Regions from separate parts of the Shewanella sp. SM101 genome, predicted to be linked through region 2. Evidence: predicted binding sites of a transcription regulator. Region 2 holds the regulator's gene; each other region holds the start of a gene.

What was found. Region 2 encodes sigma-54, which starts transcription at its own class of promoters, with help from an activator protein. Its sites were predicted from a motif close to GTTGGCACGNNNNTNGNNT; they were not measured.
Region 1: flgF (flagellar basal-body rod protein FlgF) is a predicted target of sigma-54. The motif match lies at 2,606-2,624, and genes of this name have one in related genera.
Region 3: L5M38_RS03045 (TorF family putative porin) is a predicted target of sigma-54. The motif match lies at 2,059-2,077, and genes of this name have one in related genera.
Region 4: L5M38_RS15470 (DUF1328 family protein) is a predicted target of sigma-54. The motif match lies at 2,384-2,402, and genes of this name have one in related genera.

Annotation. Positions count from the first base shown of each region.
Region 1 is NZ_JAKKRH010000012.1:51,265-55,067, reverse strand. Features, by position in the region: gene L5M38_RS08520 (flagellar basal body P-ring protein FlgI) at 1-329, opposite strand, end outside; gene flgH (flagellar basal body L-ring protein FlgH) at 341-1,015, opposite strand; gene flgG (flagellar basal-body rod protein FlgG) at 1,027-1,815, opposite strand; gene flgF (flagellar basal-body rod protein FlgF) at 1,826-2,569, opposite strand; gene flgE (flagellar hook protein FlgE) at 2,742-3,803, opposite strand, start outside.
Region 2 is NZ_JAKKRH010000032.1:31,088-34,890, forward strand. Features, by position in the region: gene lptB (LPS export ABC transporter ATP-binding protein) at 1-648, shown strand, start outside; gene L5M38_RS16945 (RNA polymerase factor sigma-54) at 756-2,234, shown strand; gene hpf (ribosome hibernation promoting factor) at 2,263-2,550, shown strand; gene ptsN (PTS IIA-like nitrogen regulatory protein PtsN) at 2,553-2,996, shown strand; gene rapZ (RNase adapter RapZ) at 2,993-3,803, shown strand, end outside.
Region 3 is NZ_JAKKRH010000003.1:196,744-200,546, forward strand. Features, by position in the region: gene L5M38_RS03025 (DUF4240 domain-containing protein) at 1-63, opposite strand, end outside; gene L5M38_RS03030 (hypothetical protein) at 191-571, shown strand; gene L5M38_RS03035 (response regulator) at 654-1,451, shown strand; gene L5M38_RS03040 (HU family DNA-binding protein) at 1,611-1,883, shown strand; gene L5M38_RS03045 (TorF family putative porin) at 2,176-2,868, shown strand; gene rimK (30S ribosomal protein S6--L-glutamate ligase) at 2,927-3,803, opposite strand, start outside.
Region 4 is NZ_JAKKRH010000028.1:1,747-5,549, forward strand. Features, by position in the region: gene L5M38_RS15465 (NACHT domain-containing protein) at 1-1,956, shown strand, start outside; gene L5M38_RS15470 (DUF1328 family protein) at 2,484-2,660, shown strand; gene L5M38_RS15475 (hypothetical protein) at 2,685-2,879, shown strand; gene L5M38_RS15480 (diacylglycerol kinase family protein) at 3,024-3,803, shown strand, end outside.

The DNA.
Region 1 (3,803 bases), on a different contig from region 2:
TCGCCTAAGCTAGATACGGTGACGTCAAGATCTTGACCCGGTTTTATAAAGGCTGGCATATCCGCATGTACGGCAACCACAGCGACGTTTTTAATCTTTGGTTTGACGTTGTCAGGAAGATTAATGCCGAAATTTTTCAGCATAGTCATAAAGGTCTGTTCGGTATAACTGGTTTTTTCACCCGTTCCCGGCAAACCAACCACTAAGCCATAACCGATCAACTGGTTACTGCGTACGCCCTGCACATTGGCAATATCTTTAATTCGTTCAGCCTGACTAGGTAGAGAAAACACCAGCACGGCAACGGCTAACACCAGTTTATATTTCATGATACGACTCCTTAGAAGGGCCACCAGTCGCTCATAAAGAACTGGCTTAACCAGCCCACTTTTTGAGCATCTGCGAAAGTGCCAGTGCCACTGTATTGAATACGGGCATTGGCCATTCGCGTTGAATCGATAGTGTTATCGGGTTTAATGTCCTGCGAGCGAACCAGACCTGTGACGCGAATAAACTCATCACCGTTGTTAATTGAGATCCATTTTTCGCCGCGGATCACTAAGCTGCCGTTGTTCAGCACTTGCATCACGTTTGCCGAGATGCTGCCATCTAAACTATTACTCTGATCCGCATCCGATTCACGTTTAGTGTTCATGCTATCTTTGTAACGCAAATCAAGTGGCACACCGCCAACGGAGATATTACTGCCACCGGCGAAGATAGGATCTAAGCTCATGTCAGAGCCTTTTTTGATCTGATTGCCTGCACTCTTCTTAGCTTGAGTCGACTCTTTCAAAACGATAGTGATAATGTCACCAACTTTGTGAGCACGTATATCCGAATACAAGCTAGATGCTTGACTGTCTTGATAAATAGAACCAGTCGCGGCAATTTTTGTCGGCGGTGCCTCTGGGTATACCGGCGCGTAAAAGGGATCATCCGCAAGGGGTTTCTTTTGCGTCGAGCTACAAGCTGCAAGCAATAACGCGACGGCCAACACAAGATATCTAGCCATGATGTTTGCCTCTATAAATTCTGAGTCACGTAAGACAGCATCTGATCTACCGCTGAAATCACTTTGGAGTTCATCTCGTAAATGCGCTGACTTTCGATAAGGTTCACCAGTTCCTCGGTCACGTTCACGTTAGAGGTTTCTAAGGCGCCTTGACGAATAGCACCCATACCATCTAACGAAGCGGTACCTTGAATGGGCGTGCCGCTCGCACCAGTTTCCGTATATAAGTTTTGTCCCATAGGATCTAGACCCGATGGATTAATAAAATCCGTCATAGTCAACTGACCCACGACTTGGTTCTCAGCGGTACCCGGCGTTTTTACTGAAACTTCACCCTCTGCTGAAACGGTAATACTGGTCGCATTATCAGGAATAGTGATCGCGGGTTGTAGCAAATAGCCAGAACCTGGCGTCACAATCTGACCCGTATCGTCTAAGGTAAACTGACCATTTCGAGTATAAGCAGTGGTTCCATCAGGGAGCTGGATTTCAAAAAATCCAGGACCTTCAATCATGAGATCCAGTGAGTTATCCGTCGTCAGCATGTTACCCTGAGTAAACATTTTTTGAGTGGCGACGACTTTCGTACCCGCACCTATGTTTAATCCGTTGGGTAGCTTAGTGTTAGATGCACTAACACCACCCGCTTGGTTAACTGTTTGATAGAGTAAATCTTCAAATACTGCGCGGCTTTTTTTGTAGCCCACAGTGCTAGCGTTTGCTACGTTGTTTGAAATCACTGAAATATCAGTTTGCTGTGCGTCTAAGCCAGTTTTACTAATCCATAACGCCGGATGCATAATCTATCTCCTAACTAATACGCATTAATGAAGATGAAGCGCGATCATTCTCTTCCGCGGTTTTCATCATCTTGACTTGCAATTCAAACTGCCGCTGAAGATCAATCAAAGACACCATTTCATCAACAGGGTTAACGTTACTGCCCTCTACGGCACCACTTTCAACTGCGACGAAAGGGTCAGCTGGTGCTGGTTCACCTGACATTTGTCGAAATAATCCATCTTCACCACGCATCATCTGCGCATTGCCGGGATTGACTAACTTCAATCTCGCCACTTCTTCTATCACTTCAGCAGTCGCCCCTTGAGGGCGAACAGACACTATGCCATCCTGTGAAATAGACACTTTATCAATAGGTAATGGCAGCACTATCGGGCCAGCGTCCCCCATCACGGGATTGCCTCTGTCGTTATACAACATGCCCGTCGCATCGAAACTGAGACTACCTGAACGGGTATAAGCTTCACTGCCATCTTTAGCCTGAACGGCAAACCAGCCATCGCCTTTAATGGCAACATCGAGATCCCGTCCAGTGGTTTTAATCGGACCAGAGCGAAAATTAGCTGACGGAGATTCTGTCATCGCAAACACCCTTGAAGGCAACCCTTCACCGAAGGCTTGCATCGATCTGGCCTGCGCCATATCTGATTTAAAACCATCGGTATTAGCATTGGCTAAATTGTTCGCACGGAGTGCCAGCTCATTCATATTTTGCTTAGCGCCACTCATGGCGACATAAAGGAATTTGTCCACAGACTGCTCCGTCAAATTTTCTACATGACGATATCAAAGCAAGCATCGTGCCAATAAAAATTAATTTTAATTTACTGATAAAATTGAAGAATAAGGAAATGAAGTGAGTTGACAGCAGGATAAAGGCTAAGTGTTGCCACTGGCGGCAACACTTAGTTAAATAAAGTAATGATTAGCGGATTTGTAATACGGTTTGTTGCAGCGTGTTATTCACTTCAAGGGTACGAGAGTTCGCTTGGAAGTTACGCTGCGCCGAAATTAAATCAACCAGTTCAGTCGTCAAATCGATGTTCGATTGCTCTAACGCCGATGAACTGATGCTACCAAAAGTTCCACTATTTGCCTCACCCGCTAACGCTGGACCTGAGTTCAAACTAGCCTTCCACGACGTATTACCCACTTGCGTTAAACCTTGTTCGTTAGCAAAACGAACTAAAGCAACCCGTGCTAAAGGCACGGTTGAACCATTAGAATAACTCGCGGTCACTAAACCATCTTCGCCGATTTCAACGTTAGTTAAGCGACCTACAGTCGTACCATCTTGCGTCAACTCAGTTGCACCAAAAGGAGCCGCATATTGCGTTGGGGCATTAAACTTCACAGTCAAATCTTGAGTGCCATCGGCACCAGCCCCTAAAACACCCGCACCACTGACGCCCAAAGCCTCAGTCTTGACTATAGCAGGATCACTACCAGTGTAGACACCAACAGAATTAAACTTGAGTACAGAGCCTTTCCAACCACCAGCAGTTTGAGCTGTGCCCGTTGCATCAGGCGTACCATCGCCGGTGGTATCTGTTTGATAAGTACCAGCAGGACCGGCTAAATCGACTTGCTTTCCATCAACAGCATAGTAAGCCACCCAATTGTTCTCACCATTGTACGAACCATCTTTGGGCTTAACAAAATAAGTGGTCATAATATGTGGCTCACCGAGTGAGTCATAAATTGTCATTGATGTAACGTTATTGTAGGTTTTTGCATCTAGAGGATCAAATGCCGCGGGGTCGAGTGCACTTTCCTTAGCATTTAAGTTCATTTGTAAAGTAACATTCTCCGTCTTTACAGGGCTACCCGCAGTGTCTGGTATTTGTACCGGCTTAGCCGTCGTTAAACTCACTGATGTTGAGTTCCCATCTTTATCCACTGGGAAAGTTTGCAAATAATTACCAGCAGAATCAACCATGTAATTATTTTTATCGACCTTAAATGCTCCAGCACGGGTAAACGAGTG
Region 2 (3,803 bases):
AAAACCGGTCAAGTCGTTGGCCTACTCGGTCCAAACGGTGCCGGTAAAACCACGACCTTTTACATGGTTGTCGGGCTAGTGAAGAGCGATAAGGGGCATATCTTTATCGACGATGATGATTTAACCGCAGATCCTATGCATCTGCGTGCCCGCAAAGGCATAGGTTACTTACCGCAGGAAGCCAGTATCTTTCGTAAGCTAACTGTTCATGACAACATCATGGCCGTACTGCAAACTCGTAAAGAACTTAAAAACGAAGAACGAGAAGAAGAACTAGAACATCTGCTCGAAGAGTTTCATATCACCCACATCCGTGACAGCCAAGGCATGTCATTGTCGGGTGGCGAACGTCGTCGCGTCGAAATTGCGCGGGCTTTAGCCGCTAATCCTAAGTTCATTTTGCTCGATGAACCGTTTGCCGGCGTCGATCCTATTTCGGTTATCGACATCAAGAAGATTATCGAACAACTCAAAAGTCGCGGCCTTGGCGTACTGATCACAGACCATAATGTCCGCGAGACATTAGATGTATGTGAACATGCTTATATTGTGAGTCACGGAAACCTGATTGCCGAAGGAACTCCAGCAGAGATCTTAGACAATCAGCAAGTTAGGGCTGTGTACTTAGGTGAACAATTCAGGCTATAGTTAATCGAGCGAAGCCTATGGAGACAATTTATACCGCCATTAGGCTTCACTCAAAATGATAATAAGCGACCTCCTCCAACAATAATAACGTAGGGATCAGCGGTAACATGAAAGCGTCACTCCAGCTCAAACTGGGTCAACAGTTAACCATGACGCCACAATTACAACAGGCCATACGTCTGTTGCAACTGTCGTCATTAGAACTGCAGCAAGAGATCCAGCAAGCATTAGATTCTAATCCCCTTCTCGAGCTGGAAGAGGATCAATTCGACGCCACTAAACCCCCTGTAAACCAAACGCTATCCGATACGGATTTCAGTGAATCTAGCACTCTGCCACCAGAAAAAGACAGCTCCACCATAGACACGGCAGAGTCGCTAACCAAAGAATCCATGCCCGATGAGCTCCCCATGGACACCACATGGGATGAAGTGTTTACCGCCTCCCCAAACTCAGGCCCCGGCGGCAGTCGTGAAGACGATATGCCCTTCCAAGGCGAGACCAGTGAAGGTTTGTACGAACACTTAGAATGGCAAAAAAACCTCACGCCGTTTTCTGAAACCGATTTAGCCATTGCCACCGCCATTATTGATGCCATCGACGATCAGGGCTATCTCACCCAAAGCACTGAAGAAATTCTCGAAGCCATGGGCAATCCTGAAGTTGAGCTTGACGAAGTCGAAGCCGTACTCAAGCGCATTCAGCATTTTGATCCCATAGGCGTTGCCGCCCGCGATTTAAGTGAATGCCTGCTGATCCAACTGTCGCATTTCGCCGCTGATACTCCCAACCTAGAAAACGCCCGCATGCTGATCAAAGATCATTTAGATCTGATCGCCGCCCGTGATTTTAGATTATTGATGCGTAAGACTAAATTAAAAGAAGATGAATTAAGGGATGGTATAGCACTTATCCAAACCCTCAATCCTCGCCCAGGTTTGTTGATCACGCCCAATAATGACGAATACGTTATCCCAGATGTGTCTGTGTCGAAGAAAAATGGCCGCTGGGTCGTTGAGCTTAATCCTGACTGCATGCCCAAAATCAATGTAAATCAACATTATGCTTCTATGGCACGCAGTACCAAAAACCAAGCCGATAGCCAATTTATTCGCGGCCATCTGCAAGAGGCTAAATGGTTTATTAAGAGCCTAGAAAGCCGTAACGATACTTTGCTTAAAGTTGCTAATTGCATAGTGCAATATCAGCAAGGTTTCTTTGAGTACGGTGAAGAAGCCATGAAGCCTATGGTGCTTAACGATATTGCCGAAGCGGTAGAAATGCATGAGTCCACCATCTCACGGGTCACAACTCAAAAATACATGCATACCCCTAAGGGACTTTTTGAACTAAAATACTTCTTCTCTAGCCACGTCGGTACTGACGATGGTGGTGAGTGCTCATCCACAGCAATCAGAGCCTTTATCAAGAAACTGGTTGCAGCGGAAAACCAGAAAAAACCATTAAGCGATAGTAAGATGGCACAACTTCTGGCAGAACAAGGGATCAACGTAGCCCGCAGAACCATTGCGAAGTACCGAGAGGCTATGCTTATTCCACCTTCTAATCAGCGTAAAAGTTTATAACCTACAGTGGATATCGGAGGACGTTTCTATGCAAATAAACCTAAGTGGGCACCATATCGAAATTACCGAATCGTTACGTGCATATGTAGAAGAAAAGTTTTCAAAACTTGAACGCCATTTCGAACAGATCAATAATGTGCACGTTGTGCTCAATGTTGAGAAAATGCAACAGATTGCCGAAGCGAGAATAAACCTCATAGGTGGTGAAGTTTTTGCTACTTCAGAGCATGCTGACATGTATGCCGCTATAGACGCCCTGATTGACAAGCTTGACCGTCAGGTTATTAAACACAAAGAGAAGTTAACAAAACACTAATAATGGAACTTTGTACCATACTGCGGCCGGAGTGCACTACCTGCGCCACTCCGGGCAGCAAGAAAAAGGTACTGGAACTCATCAGCGACTTAGTCGCTGCCCAGTACCCGACCCTCTCATCTCAAGAGATATTCGAAAGCCTAGTGGCGCGCGAAAAGATGGGGAGCACAGGTATAGGTAACGGCATCGCCATTCCACATGGTCGACTAGCCGATATAGATCAGCCCATTGCCATACTAATTAAGTGTGAAGAGCCGATAGCATTTGATGCTATCGATAAGCAACCTGTTGATATTTTATTTGCACTACTGGTGCCTGCAGACCAATGTCAGCAGCACTTAAGTACCTTGTCTTGCATGGCCGAAAAGCTGAGCGACAAGCAAATATTAAAGCAATTACGCAAGACGCATGATGAAACGGAACTCTATCAGGTAATCACTGGATGAAACTGGTCATAGTGTCGGGCCGCTCAGGCTCAGGCAAATCTGTCGCCCTTAGGGTACTCGAAGATCTCGGCTATTATTGTGTCGATAACCTTCCCTTGCCATTGATTGGCAGTTTGCTTGAGCAACTCAAAGGCAGTAACGATCTCGTCGCCATCAGTGTCGACGTGCGTAACATGCCTGAGCAGGATAAGGTCTTAGTGAAACAACTCGCTAGCCTACCTCCAGATACTGAGTTAACGAGCTTCTTCCTTAACTCCAGCGATAAAATTCTGCTCAAGCGTTACAGCGAAACCCGCCGTTTGCATCCTTTGTCGAAGAGCCGAGTCTCTTTGCAAGAAGCGATAAAGCTGGAGGGAAAACTGCTCGAGCCTATGTCAAAACTGGTCGATCACTACATAGATACGTCGAATCTGAATATCTATGATTTAAGCGACCAAGTCAGACAAATTCTCCTTGGTAGTGTCGATAAAGAACTCGTGATCAACTTCGAGTCCTTTGGCTTTAAGCACGGAATGCCCACCGAAGCCGACTTTATGTTCGATGTGCGCTTCCTGCCCAATCCCCACTGGGAGTTGGCGCTGCGGCCATTGACTGGCTTAGATGAACCCGTAGCTGAGTTCTTAAATCGCCAACCACTGGTCAATAAGTTCATCTGGCAAATCGAAAATTTACTGGAGACTTGGCTGCCGCACCTCGAGCGTAACAATCGCAGTTATTTAACTGTGGCGATTGGCTGCACAGGTGGACAGCACAGATCGGTTTACGTCGCAGAGCAATTGGCAAAACGCTTTAGTAACGGTAAACATA
Region 3 (3,803 bases), on a different contig from region 2:
AGACTCCTGTGATTGTGCCGCTTCCGTTCGCGTGACTAAACCCCAAAACTCAACTTCTGTCATAAACGTCACCTATTAGAGCCTCTAGCAAAAAGGCATATTCTACACGATATTACGGTTATACTGGACTCGGATTAGGGCATTTCCTACACTTGCTCATCTTCTTTGCTACTGGTGTGCACTTCAATCTATGCCTAAACGTCTTATACTACTGATCACGTTATATTGCCTCTTCAGCATTGCTGCACTTTGGCGTACTGTGATGACTCAATCCCTAGATGTATTCACCCTAGGTGTCCTCCCCGTGCTCGTTGGCATACTCATACGCGCGCCGTGGTCTAGCTTAGTGTTGAAGATTTATATTGGCATGCAAACCTTAGGATTCTCGGCTCTGGGGATTACAGCAATTATTGCCTATCGCATTACCCCTGAGGATGTAAAAGTGGTTGTTTCTGGCCACAACATTCCTATGTTGCCACTCACAGTGAGCATTATTGTTATTTTACTCGTGCAGTATTGGATCGCATTTTCTAAGGTCACGAGACACTATTTGACCCGCCAAACTCAGTAATGGACTTTGTTGCTAAGCTGTTATCAATAGCGTAGCTTAGCGACCCAGTAAAATACTTACGACTCTTAACTTGAAGTAAACTATGAGCCATTTATCGCCCAGCGAACTTTCCATTCTTTTGGTAGAACCTTCAGAGACACAGCGTCGAATTATTATTCAGCGCTTACAACAAGAAGGCATTCTCAGCATTCAAACCGCAGAAAACATAGAAGCGGCTAAAGATATTATTGCTCGCCATAAACCTGACCTTATTGCGAGCGCCATGCATTTCGATGATGGCACTGCCATCGATCTCTTGGGCTACTTAAGGGCCAACGCTGACTGCAAAGATATCCAATTTATGCTGGTCTCGAGTGAGTGCCGCCGTGAGCAACTTGAAATATTCCGCCAATCGGGTGTAGTAGCGATTCTACCTAAACCCTTCAGTGCCGACCATTTAGGTACAGCATTGAATGCCACGATTGATTTACTCAGCCACGATGAACTCGACCTCAGTAATTTCGATGTACAAGATGTGCGTGTATTAGTGGTCGATGATAGCCGTATGGCAAGAAACGTCATTAAACGTACGATTGGTAACTTAGGGATGAAGCTGATTACCGAGGCCGAGGATGGCGCGCAAGCCATAGCGTTAATGAAACACAATATGTTCGACTTAGTGATCACTGATTACAATATGCCGAGTGTAGATGGGCTAGCTTTGACACAATTTATCCGCAATGAAAGCCAACAATCGCACATTCCCATCTTGATGGTGTCTTCCGAAGCCAACGATACCCACCTCAGCAATGTGTCCCAAGCGGGTGTAAATGCCTTATGTGACAAACCCTTTGAACCCAAACTTGTTAAAAAATTACTCTATCAACTGTTAGAAGAATAAAACCAGAATAAAACTTAAGTCACGAACTGAGTAAATATTCTGCGCTTTACTGAACATCCTGCTGCACGCTAGACGCAAAAGGCTTTCCAAGTGCTAAACCTTATGGCATGTTAGGCACGCTTATTTCAAATAAATCTACGGAAAGAAGAGACAATAAAAATGAACAAAACTGAACTAATCGCCAAAATTGCAGAAAATGCCGATCTAACGAAAGTAGAAGCAGCACGCGCATTGAAGTCTTTTGAAGCAGCTATTACCGAATCAATGAAAAATGGTGACAAAATCTCCATCGTAGGTTTCGGTTCTTTTGAAACAGCGACTCGTGCCGCTCGCACTGGCCGTAACCCACAAACGGGTAAAGAAATTCAAATTGCTGAAGCGACAGTGCCTAAGTTTAAAGCGGGTAAAACCCTACGTGACAGCGTAAACTAAGTTATAAAATTCAATACAACGCCTCCATTGTGAGGCGTTTTTTTTGCCCAATCCCAGTGAAGCACTGAATATTTTTTTGCACAACAAAAGTGCGCCTCTGCCCCACAAACTGGCAAATAAAAACATTTCATTAACATTGCGAGTTCTAATACCTTGTTTTACATGGCATTGTAATAGTGGCATGTGATTAGCAAATCCTTCCTTAGAAAAAAACCAAGATGCACTAATGACCACAGCTGACTTTGAGTGTGCCAATGGTGAATCGATAAATAAGTCAATCGAGGGGATGAGCATGAAGAAATCACTGTACAGCGTTTTGGCCTTATCGACGGGAATGTTACTGGCAGGCAACGCCTTTGCAGCCGTATCAGGCAACATTGGCGGTACCTCTAATTATCTATGGCGCGGTGCGACCCAAACTAAAGATGCGGTCGCAATCCAAGGTGGTCTTGACTACAGCCACGATTCTGGATTTTATGCGGGAACTTGGGCATCGAATGTGGATTTTGGTGATGATACTAGCTACGAGCTTGATCTATATGCGGGTTATGGCGGCAGTATTACCGAAGACATTAGCTACGACTTTGGCTATCTCTACTACGCCTATCCAGACGCACCGGGCAGTATTGATTTTGGTGAGCTCCATGCTGCTGTCACGTGGAAATGGCTCGAACTGGCTTACTCCCAAGTCATCAATGCCGGTGACGATCTGGCCGCCGATCCTTTAGATAATAAAGATCTCAGTTATCTTGCCGCGACAATATCCGTACCTCTCACTGAAAAGCTGAGTTTATCAGTGCACTATGGTTACTCAAACGGTGATGTCGTCCAATCTTGGTTTGGCGAAGATAATTATGCCGACTATAACGTGACTCTCAGCGCAGATACCAGCATAGGCACAGTGTCATTTATGGTCTCAGATACCGATCTCACCGATGATGATGCCAAACTAGTACTCGGATATTCCTACAGTTTTGATCTATAAGCTCTAAACATAAAAAACGCCACCTTAAAAAGTGGCGTCATTTTATCACTATCACCAATTAGGCAATAATTGACCGGTTTGTTTTACGGGCCGCAACCATTTTCTCGATATACTCAACAATGGGCTCAGTCACTGAAATCCCTGTTGTTTGCTCAATCCCTTCAATGCCAGGCGCCGAATTAACCTCAAGGATCAGTGGACCACGGTTAGAACGTAAAATATCTACTCCCGCGACAACCAATCCCATCGCCTTCACAGCGGCAATAGCCATTTTACGCTCAACAGAGGTGATTTTTACCACCTCACCACAACCACCTAAATGCAGATTAGAGCGGAAATCGCCCTCGGGACCTTGACGCTTCATCGAAGCAACAACCTTGTCACCGACAACAAAACAACGAATATCACTACCATTGGATTCTTTAATGTATTCCTGTACTAAGATATTCGCTTTGAGCCCCAAGAATGCTTCAATCACGCTCTCAGCAGCCGTTTTAGTTTCAGCGAGTACGACACCAATCCCTTGAGTGCCTTCGAGTAATTTAATGACTAACGGAGCGCCGCCCACCATATTGATGAGATCTGGGATATCATTTGGCTTATTGGCAAAACCCGTCACTGGCATGCCAATCCCTTTGCGGGAAAGTAGTTGCAGTGCCCGCAATTTGTCCCGCGAACGCGCAATGGAGATTGAATCATTCGCGGCATATACACCCATCATTTCAAACTGACGTACAACGGCACAACCATAAAAAGTCACGCTAGCATGAATACGCGGAATGATGGCATCAAACCCAACTAATTCAGTACCTTCATAATGAATGCTAGGTTTAATAGAATTAATATTCATGTAGCAATTCAGCGTATTGATCACGACCGCTTCATGTCCACGACTTTGGCAAGCCGCGACTAAGCGTTGTGTTGAATACAACTGG
Region 4 (3,803 bases), on a different contig from region 2:
TATTATATCCAGCCCCTCAATAATGAGCAGCGACTGCAGTTCAGCCAGAAATGGTGCCACATTTATGTAAACACTAGCGATGCACAAGCGCAGTTTATTGACGATCTACAGGCCGCTTTTGACGGTAACGATGCTCTCAATAACTTATCGCGCACTCCTGTACTGCTGAATATGATCTGCTTTATTCAACAACGCCGTGGTCGCCTGCCCAATGGTCGGGCAGAACTCTACCAGAAAATCATCGAGACCTATTTGGTTAGCATGGACAGGGCCAGAGGCATAAAAAATAACTTTATCGACAGCGAAGATTTTGACTATACCGACATACGCAACTGGCTAGCGAAACTGGCCTATGCGATGCAGTTAGGCAAGCTGAGTGGATTATTAGATAAAACTGGTAACAACACTGTTCAAATTGAAAACCTCTATTTTGATAATGAGGTTAGCCGCGTCACCAGCCTTACAGAAAGTGAACTGACAAGATTCTTCGCTAAAGAGCTAGAAGAAGTCTATGAAGATAAAGACAAATGCCAGAAAACTGCCAAAAATTTGATCGATTATATCAAACGCCGCACCGGTTTTTTGATCGACAGGGGGCAGGATGCCGAGCAAGGGCACGAGACAGTATTTGCTTTCAGTCACTTGTCTTTTCAAGAATATTTTGCCGCCCACTTTATTAGTGGGCAATGGTCACAGTTGAGTGGTAATCAGAAATTGGTCGACTCCCTGACCTTAAGTTGTAATAGCCAAAGCTGGTTTGAGTGCTGGCAGCTGGTATTTGAAGACTATTCCCAAAACGGCAATAGCCGTCAGCAACACAGCCAATTTATCAGCAAGCTGTTTGGTACTGTTGAGCAGCTTGCAGATGAATTATCCAACAAAAATGACAAATTTAGAGGCAAAGTGGATCATGCGCTGCATCTGCTTAGCAAAATTATCCTCAACCCTGCGGTTAAGCTCTCCCCCAACTACCGCCAAGGGCAAGTTACTAAATTATGGATACATAATTTCGCCAAAGGACAGTTTGATGGTTCAGCATCAATCTATAGCCTGTGGCCCGAGCTTTGCCGCGATTATGATAACGAAGACAGTGTGAGCCGCAGGGCGATCTCGGCGGCTTTCAAAGATTATGGCCAAGAGAATGCAGCGAGTCTTAATTTAAGTGGCGTACAATCGGCCGATCTACGTCCGCTCAAGCTGTGGTCCAACTTAAACAGATTGAATTTAAGCCATACCCAAGTGAACAACTTGCAGTTATTGAAAGATTTCAATCAGCTAGAGAGGCTTGAATTCAGTGACACACAAGTATTAGATCTAGCACCGTTAACCCTGCTTACCGAACTTAAAAGTCTGTATTTCTCAAACACTGCCGTGGCGGATTTAACGCCGCTCGCAGGGCTAACAAAACTAATATCTCTTAATATGCACAACACCCAAGTGCCCGAGCTAACGCCATTGGTGGAACTACAACAACTAGAGTTTCTAATGCTCAAGGGCACTAAAGTGACCGATTTATCCCCCATAGCCAACTTGACTAAAATAGATTTTCTGATTTGCAGCAATACTGATGTTGCAGACTTGATGCCGCTTAGAAAATTAACTCAGCTAACAGTACTCTCACTAACTAAAACTCAGGTCTCGGACTTAACCCCGTTGGCTAACATGCCTAAGTTAGAGATTTTAGATATTGCCAACACTGCGGTTTCAGACTTAACCCCGTTGGCTAACATGCCTAAGTTAGAGATGTTAGATATTGCCAACACCGCGGTTTCAGACCTAATGCCATTAGAAAATTTAACTGGACTAATCCACCTTAGTATATCCCACACTCAAGTGACCGATCTCACGCCTCTGGCCAAACTACCAAGCTTAAGAGACGTGTTTGCTAGCGGATGTAAGCTTGATCCGGCAAGCCTGCAAAACTTACCCGAACATATCAAAGTGCATTTTGATTGACTGAGATAGATTGCTTATTAATTTCAACATATTGGCAAGTAATGATGCCATCCGATTTGCACCGCTGCACTCGCTCGCATCTGGCACACTCGCTGGTGGCCCATCAAAACAGGAAGGTTTTGATGACTGCAATCATTAAGTGCCACGCGTTTTTAACCACAGTAATTGCTTGGCGTTAAAAAGCCCATAGAGAACAAGCCGACACTGATTAATTAATGAATTGATTCACGAATTAACAGTGTCGGCTTTTATTTGTCTTTACTTATGAACGACATCAGCTCACAGTCTTTGATTCAACGTATTAGGCTGAAACTCTTACCGAAGCTTAGGTAAAAATTGCCTACCCCTCTTTTAATTCACTCACACCATTTTAAATAAAATGATTTAAATTATATTTAAAATCAATTAACTACTTAAAATTTTTAAAGTTGGCATTAAGATCGCAATCAAGTAAGAGCCATTAGCCGTTACCTTACAAGTGACACAAACGGTCATGAGAAGGATTAATACAAGGGCAGGAGGTTATTATGCTAGGTTGGACATTATTATTTCTAGTTGTTGCCGTGATTGCCGGGTTGTTAGGATTTGCTGGGATTGCTGGCGCAGCGGCGGGAATAGCGAAAATCATTTTCTTCATATTTATTGTGTTATTAGTGATTTCTCTGCTGATCAATGCCCTTAAGGGTAAATCACCGCGACTATAATTTTTTTTAGAAAAGGAGATAGATATGAAACCATTTACCCTGATGACAAGTGCAGCATTCGCATTATTACTCGCCCTAGGTTTAACGGCCTGTAGTGATAACAAAGCCGAAGACGCGGGCGAAAAAATCGATGAAGTAATGACTGATACAGGTAACGCTATCGAAGATGCCTGTGAAGAAGTCAAAGAAGGTGTTAAAGCTAAAGATACTAAGTGCTAAACAAACCTGACTTTAGGGTGGCAATAGACTCGTCTACTGCCACCCTTTTGGTTTAGACTCGCTCATTTCTGCATCTCTCATCTCGACATCTATCCATTCAAGTGCAACGATTTTAACCAAGAACAATGGCATTGGAGGACTTGCATGCTAACGAAGATCCACATCAAATATTTGTACACTGCAGGTGCAGTATTGTTAGCCTATTTTGCAGTAACAGACACTTCTCCCCTGCTCACTTTTATTTGTGCATGGACAAGTCTGTCACTGTTTTTAGTCGGTTCAGCCTATTGGTTTAATCTCGCCAGTATTTTTAGAAAACGCCAAGATGGTACTATTCCTTGGTATATTCGTTGGGGTTTTATTCCCTTTTTATTAGGCAGTCGACTCTATAACCACTGGGCCAGAAAATACGATTCAGTACCGCCCATGCAAAGGATTGATGAACATCTGTATCTCGGCTGTAGACTCTTTTCCGCAGATCTGGAAACGATTAAAGCCAATAAGATCACTGCCATTCTGGATGTCACCGCTGAATTTGATGGCTTAGATTGGTCGCAATTTGAAGATCATATCGAGTATTTAAATATTCCCATCCTCGACCATAGCGTACCGACCAGCGCCCAACTCAATCAAGCCGTTAACTGGCTGCACCGCCAAGTGCGCGCCAATAAACAGGTACTCATCCACTGTGCTATGGGTCGTGGCCGCTCAGTGCTGGTACTCGCCGCTTATTTGGTTTGTAAAGATAAACAACAGCACTTCGCCGAAGTACTGCAGCAGATAAAGCAAATTCGCAAAACCGCCGGCTTAAACAAATGGCAATTACGCGCGCTCGATCGCATGCTCAGTCAAGGGAAAATTAACATCCACAAAGTGGCGTGGATTATCGCCAACCCAGTTTCTGGTGGCGGGAAATGGCAAGAA